Linked DNA regions of Leisingera sp. NJS204. Each later gene encodes a partner of the first gene's protein in a complex. Links are inferred from orthologs where the notes say so. Each region holds a gene or a part of one and is shown on either strand. Other genes may lie near its edges. The genes, in order: carB and carA.

Region 1 (4,223 bases):
TAAGATGCATATCCCACCAGCCAATGCCCGGCATCGCGCGCCGCATCCAGCGCTGCAAGTGCAGCGGGCACGTCCGCCGGCACGTCCGCACGGATCACGCGCAGCGGCTGGTCGAAACATGTGCCGGCCCCCTTAGGGCCCTGATCAAAGCGAATCCGCACCGGAATTGACTCCCCAAGGTCTTGGCCCCCACATATAAACGTTCGCTATGCGAACAAAAGGGGTGGATGCGGCATTTCCAATTCCGTTTCCGATCCCCCTTGAACCTTTCAGCGCGGTCCCTATAACGCAGGACAATTTGGGCACTCGCCAGTGCCCCTGATTCAAAGCTGCCCGCTCGTCAACCAAAGGAATATGGCCATGCCTAAAAGAACCGACATCCAGTCGATCATGATCATCGGAGCCGGTCCGATCGTCATCGGGCAGGCCTGCGAGTTCGACTACTCCGGTGCCCAGGCGTGCAAAGCTTTGCGCGAAGAGGGTTACCGGGTGATCCTGGTGAACTCCAACCCGGCCACCATCATGACCGATCCGGGGCTTGCGGACGCCACCTATATCGAGCCGATCACGCCAGAGGTGGTCGCCAAGATCATCGAGAAAGAACGCCCCGACGCGCTGCTGCCGACCATGGGCGGGCAGACCGGGCTCAACACCTCGCTGGCGCTGGAAGAAATGGGCGTGCTCGAGAAATTCGGTGTCGAGATGATCGGCGCCACCCGCGATGCCATTGAAATGGCTGAAGACCGCAAACTGTTCCGCGAAGCGATGGACCGCCTCGGCATTGAGAACCCGCGCGCCACTATCGTCACCGCACCCAAGCTGGAGGACGGCAAGGCGGACCTGGACGAAGGCATCCGCATCGCGCTGGAAGCATTGGACGACATCGGCCTGCCCGCGATCATCCGCCCGGCCTTTACCATGGGCGGCACCGGCGGCGGCGTCGCGTACAACCGCGAAGACTACATCCACTTCTGCCGCACCGGCATGGACGCGTCCCCGGTGAACCAGATCCTGGTGGATGAAAGCCTGCTGGGCTGGAAAGAGTTCGAAATGGAAGTGGTCCGCGACAAGGCGGACAATGCGATCATCGTCTGCTCGATTGAAAACATCGACCCGATGGGCGTCCACACCGGCGATTCGATCACCGTGGCCCCGGCGCTGACGCTGACCGACAAAGAATACCAGATCATGCGCACCCACTCGATCAACGTGCTGCGCGAGATCGGTGTGGAAACCGGCGGCTCCAACGTGCAATGGGCGGTGAACCCCGCCGATGGCCGTATGGTGGTGATCGAGATGAACCCGCGGGTGTCGCGCTCCTCGGCACTGGCCTCCAAGGCAACCGGCTTCCCGATTGCCAAGATCGCGGCCAAGCTGGCAGTGGGCTACACCCTGGACGAGCTGGACAACGACATCACCAAGGTGACCCCGGCATCGTTCGAGCCGAGCATCGACTATGTCGTGACAAAGATCCCGAAATTCGCGTTTGAGAAATTCCCCGGCTCCGAGCCGTATCTGACCACCGCGATGAAATCGGTGGGCGAGGCCATGGCGATCGGCCGCACCATCCATGAATCTTTGCAAAAAGCGCTGGCGTCGATGGAATCCGGCCTCACCGGCTTTGACGAAGTGGATATCCCCGGTGCGCCGGACAAGGCCGCAGTGTTCAAGGCGATCAGCCTGCAGACCCCGGACCGGATGCGCACCATCGCCCAGGCGATGCGCCACGGGCTGACGGATGAAGAAATCTTTGGCGTCACCAAATTCGATCCCTGGTTCCTGGCCCGTATCCGCGAAATCGTCGAGGCCGAAGATGAAGTCCGCGACGGCGGCCTGCCGACGGACGAAAAAGGCCTGCGTGCGCTCAAGATGCTGGGCTTCACCGACGCCCGCCTTGCCAAGCTGACCGGCCAGACCGAGGCTGAGGTCCGCAAGGCCCGCCGCGCGGCCGGCGTCAACGCCGTGTTCAAGCGGATCGACACCTGCGCCGCCGAATTCGAAGCGCAGACACCCTACATGTACTCGACCTATGAAGCGCCCGCCTTTGGCGACGTCGAATGCGAGGCGCGCCCCTCTGACCGCAGGAAAGTGGTCATCCTCGGCGGCGGCCCGAACCGGATCGGCCAGGGCATCGAATTCGATTACTGCTGCTGCCACGCCTGTTTTGCGCTGACCGACGCGGGCTATGAGACCATCATGATCAACTGTAACCCCGAGACCGTGTCGACCGACTATGACACCTCGGACCGGCTGTATTTCGAACCGCTGACGTTTGAGCACGTGATGGAAATCCTGCGTGTAGAGCAGGACAACGGTACCCTGCACGGCGTCATCGTGCAGTTCGGCGGCCAGACCCCGCTGAAGCTGGCAAACGCACTGGAAGAGGAAGGCATCCCGATTCTCGGCACCTCGCCCGACGCCATCGACCTGGCCGAAGACCGCGAACGGTTCCAGGCGCTGGTCAACAACTTGGGCCTCAAGCAGCCGAACAACGGCATCGCCTCCACGGACGAGCAAGCGCTGGAAATCGCAGAAAAAATCGGCTTCCCGCTGGTGATCCGCCCGTCTTATGTGCTGGGTGGCCGGGCGATGGAAATCGTCCGCGACATGGACCAGCTGAAACGCTACATCGCCGAGGCGGTGGTGGTTTCCGGCGACAGCCCGGTGCTGCTCGACAGCTACCTGGCCGGCGCGGTTGAACTGGATGTGGACGCGATCTGCGACGGCAAAGACGTGCATGTGGCAGGCATCATGCAGCACATCGAAGAGGCCGGCGTGCACTCGGGCGACAGTGCCTGCAGCTTGCCGCCCTACTCGCTTGGCAAGCCGGTGATCGAACAGATCAAGGAACAGACATTCGCATTGGCCAAAGCGCTGAATGTGGTTGGCCTGATGAACATCCAGTTCGCGATCAAACCCAATGACGCCGGCGAAGAGGAAATCTATCTGATTGAGGTGAACCCGCGCGCGTCGCGCACGGTGCCGTTTGTCGCCAAGGCAACCGACAGCGCCATTGCCTCGATCTCGGCCCGTGTGATGGCAGGTGAGCCGCTGTCGAACTTCCCGATGCGCGCGCCCTATAAGCCGGACGCGGGCTATGACGTGAACACCCCGATGGCCGACCCGATGACCCTGGCCGACCCGGATATGCCCTGGTTCTCGGTCAAGGAAGCGGTGCTGCCCTTTGCCCGCTTCCCCGGCGTCGATACCATCCTTGGCCCCGAAATGCGCTCCACCGGTGAAGTCATGGGCTGGGACCGTTCCTTTGCCCGCGCCTTCCTCAAGGCGCAGATGGGGGCCGGCATGGTGCTGCCGTCCTCGGGCCGCGCCTTCGTCTCGATCAAGGATGCCGACAAGGGCCGGCTGATGCTGGAAGCGGCGCAGATCCTGGTGGAGCAGGGCTTTACCCTGGTCGCCACCCGCGGCACCCAGACCTGGCTCGAAGGCCAGGGCGTGGCGTGCGAGCTGGTGAACAAGGTCTATGAAGGCCGCCCCCACGTTGTGGACATGCTCAAGGACGGCGGCGTCCAGCTGCTGATGAACACGACTGAGGGCGCGCAAGCCGTTGAGGACAGCAAGGAAATGCGCTCGGTCGCGCTTTATGACAAGATCCCCTACTTCACCACCGCAGCCGGCGCCAATGCCGCTGCACGGGCGATCAAGGCCCAGGCCGAAGGGGACGTCGAAGTGAAGTCGCTGCAGGGCTAGGCACCCTCTGCCCGGACGCTTCAACGCTATGTTTAATAAAGCCCCGGCAACGCCCGGGGCTTTTCCTTTGCGTGCTGTGCTTTCACACAGCCGTGTAGAGTTGTGACCCGGTAAATCCCTGAACTGTGCGACCGTGAACAACACAACACGACCCGCAGCATTACAACTCAGGGAGAAAGGCCATGAACTTACCGACAAAGATTGCCGCAGGACTTTTGGCACTTGTACCGGCCGGCGCAATTGCCCAGGACTGCCCTGTGGATGGCGACCCCTCGGAACTTGAAGCAGAGGCCGTTGTTGAGATCTACGAATGCATCGAGGCCAAAATGGCCGAAGGATATGCCAGCAACGGCGATCCGGTCGGCGCTGGCTTCCGCTCCTGGCAGGTGACGTCAACCCGCCCGGCCCTTGCCGGCCCGCATGGCGAGCGGTTCCTGCAGACCTTTGCAAACGGCATTGCCGCTGAACAATATCTGAAGTTCGCCGAAGAAGGCTTTGTGATGCCCGCGGGGTCG
Region 2 (3,110 bases), 1.6 Mb from region 1 along the record:
CTGCCCGTTTCATCTTTGCAAAAATACTCCCGCCGGAGGCAGCGCGCGCCAGCGCGCCTTTCTATCAGCAGTCGCCTTTGCTGCAAAGCTGGTCCTTGACCAGGGGCCCGGCTTTGCCGAAATCCATCTGGCCGGTGTATTTCGCCTTCAGCGCCCCCATCACCTTGCCCATGTCGCGAATCGATTCGGCGCCGGTTTCCGCCACCGCCGCAGTGATCGCCTCGCCGGCTTCCTCGTCGCTCAGCTGCTGCGGCAGGAATTCCTCGATGATGGCGATTTCGCCCAGTTCCCGCTCCGCAAGATCCAGCCGCCCGCCTTCTTCATAGGCGCGTGCGCTTTCGTTGCGCTGCTTGGTCATCTTTCCCAGGATGGCAAGGATTTCCCCTTCCCCGATACCGCCCTCTTCACCATCGGCGCGGGCGGCGATTTCCCGGTCCTTGATTGCCGCGTTGATCAGCCGCAGCGTACACAGCCGCTCCGCCGCCTTGTCTTTCATCGCTTGCTTCAAGGCCTGATTGACCTGTGTGCGCGTATCCATCGTAGTAAGCATCCCATGGTTGCCGGACACCGATGGTTATCCATTCTGCACCCGCTGTGCAAGTTTACTATAAATTCCCTATTCCTGACCCCGCGTCTGCCTGCCCGCCGCTGCAGGCTTGACCCGCTTGGGCGCTCCCCTTACAAGCCGATGAATTTCACCGCATGGAGACTCGCGCAATGGCCGCTTCCGCCCCGTCCAAGCCCACCGCATGCCTGGCGCTCGCCGATGGCACCGTCTTTTACGGCACCGGTTTCGGCGCCACCGGCGACACTGTGGCCGAGCTCTGCTTCAACACTGCAATGACCGGCTATCAGGAGATCATGACCGATCCTTCCTACGCCGGTCAGATCGTCACCTTCACCTTCCCGCATATCGGCAACACCGGCGTGACGCCCGAGGATGACGAGACCGGTGACCCCGTCGCGGCCGGCATGGTAGTGAAGTGGGATCCGACCCTGGCTTCCAACTGGCGCGCCACCGAAGAGCTGAAATCCTGGCTGACCCGCACCGGCCGCATCGCAATTGGCGGCATCGACACCCGCCGCCTGACCCGCGCGATCCGCCAGCAGGGCGCGCCGCATGTCGCCCTGGCGCATGACCCCGACGGCAACTTCGATGTCGAAGCGCTGGTTGCCAAGGCGCGTGAATGGCCGGGTCTTGTCGGCCTCGATCTGGCCAAAGACGTCTCCTGCGCGCAAAGCTACCGCTGGGACGAAATGCGCTGGGCCTGGCCGGACGGCTATGCCCGCCAGGAAGCGCCCGCGCATAAGGTTGTGGCCATCGACTATGGCGCCAAGCGCAACATCCTGCGCTGCCTGGCCAGCGCGGGATGCGACGTCACAGTGCTGCCCGCCACCGCCACCGCCGAGGAAGTACTGGCGCATAATCCCGACGGGGTGTTCCTGTCCAACGGCCCTGGCGACCCCGCCGCGACAGGTGAATATGCGGTGCCGATGATCAAGGACGTCCTGAAGACAGAATTGCCGGTTTTCGGCATCTGCCTGGGCCACCAGATGCTGGCACTGGCACTGGGAGCCAACACCATCAAGATGAACCACGGCCACCACGGCGCCAACCATCCGGTCAAGGAGCATTCCACCGGCAAGGTTGAGATCACCTCGATGAACCACGGCTTTGCGGTGGACGCGCAGACCCTGCCGGAAGGCGTGGAAGAAACCCATGTTTCGCTGTTTGACGGCTCCAACTGCGGTATCCGCATTTCCGGCCGCCCGGTCTATTCAGTGCAGCACCACCCCGAGGCCAGCCCCGGCCCGCAGGACAGCTTTTATCTGTTCGAACGCTTTGCCGAGGCCATGGCCGCACGCAAATCTGCGTAAAAAAGCTGTTAACCATGCTGCCGGACGGCATGGTTAACACTGCATTTACCAATTCTTAAACCCCCGCCGCCAGCCTGAAGCCCTCAGGTGTTTTTGTTACGGGGTGGCGATGGGTTTTGTGTCTCAACCGTTGCGGCAGTTCCGCCCGCCGCGGCCCGCCGGGGAGTATTCTCCGGGGCCGCCGCCGCCGGTAAATGGCCGCGGCATGATGAAGGCGCTGGTGCTGCGCCAGCACCAGAAGGCCGCCCTTGGGCGTGTGCTGGTGGCCGAGGGGCTGGCCAGTGAAGACCAGGTCCAGGACACGCTGGCCCGGCAATACCGGATGCAGCGCGCCGACCTCAGCGGCCAGGTCGTCAATCCCCGGCTGCTAGCCCGCAAACCCGCCCAGTTCTGGTTGCGCCACTCTGCACTTCCGTGGATGCAATTCGGCCAAACCGTCACCGTTGCCATTGCCCACCCGGACCAATTCGAGATGCTGCGCGGCGAACTGCAGGACAGTTTTGGCTGCATCACGCCAGTGCTGGCCTGCGAAGCGCAGATCACCGCTTTGCTGACCGCGCATTTCAGCCCCGCCCTGGTGCGCCAGGCCTGCTGCAGCGTGGCTCCGCGGCAAAGCTGCCGCAGCCTGCAGCCTGCACGGGGCCGCGCACTGCTGACAGTCTGTGCCCTGCCCGCGCTTTACCTAAGCTGGACCGCCCCTGCGGCGGTCTTCACCGCTCTCAGCCTGCTGGCGCTGCTGTCGGTGCTGCTGTTCACCATGCTGAAGCTTTGCGGGCTTGCAGCCTATTGGTCCGGCCGGACCCGCTGCCGGCCTCCGGCGCAGATGCCCCTGGCCTGTCAAACCGGCTTGGGCAACCGGCCCGTCATCTCGATCCTGGTGCCGCTTTACCAGGAGGCCGAGATCAGCCGTGCACTGCTTGCCCGCATCCGCAAACTCAGCTACCCTCCGGCCCTGACCGATGTGATCCTGGTGCTGGAGGAACATGACGCCGTCACTCGGGCAGCCCTTGCAGGCACCCGCCTGCCGCCTTGGATCCGGGTGGTTGAGGTTCCGGCCTTTGGCGGGCTGACCACCAAGCCGCGGGCGCTGAACTATGCGCTGAACTTCTGCTGTGGCGACATCATCGGTGTTTGGGATGCCGAGGATGCGCCGCAGGCGGATCAGCTGGACCAGGTGGCGCAGGCCTTTGCCCGCGCCGACAGAAACACGGCGTGTTTTCAGGGTGTTCTTG

Evidence for each region.
Region 2: the proteins of carB (region 1) and carA are in contact, whole or in part, in a solved structure (PDB 1KEE), measured with the Escherichia coli proteins. The link is inferred for Leisingera sp. NJS204 from one-to-one orthologs.

Annotation. Positions count from the first base shown.
Region 1 is NZ_CP035417.1:1,274,478-1,278,700, reverse strand. What follows is about bases 1-3,908. They hold carB (carbamoyl-phosphate synthase large subunit), read left to right. Parts: upstream 1-360; coding sequence 361-3,708; downstream 3,709-3,908. Other genes in these bases: ETW24_RS06230 (cytochrome P460 family protein), read left to right, coding at 3,891-3,908; ETW24_RS06240 (aminodeoxychorismate synthase component I), read right to left, coding at 1-161. Also shown: more of ETW24_RS06230, read left to right, coding at 3,909-4,223. UniProt on the Escherichia coli protein: Large subunit of the glutamine-dependent carbamoyl phosphate synthetase (CPSase).
Region 2 is NZ_CP035417.1:2,908,965-2,912,074, forward strand. The notes cover bases 3-2,797. They hold carA (glutamine-hydrolyzing carbamoyl-phosphate synthase small subunit), read left to right. Parts: upstream 3-717; coding sequence 718-1,878; downstream 1,879-2,797. Other genes in these bases: ETW24_RS14315 (GatB/YqeY domain-containing protein), read right to left, coding at 65-538; ETW24_RS14325 (glycosyltransferase), read left to right, coding at 2,084-2,797. Also shown: more of ETW24_RS14325, read left to right, coding at 2,798-3,110. UniProt on the Escherichia coli protein: Small subunit of the glutamine-dependent carbamoyl phosphate synthetase (CPSase).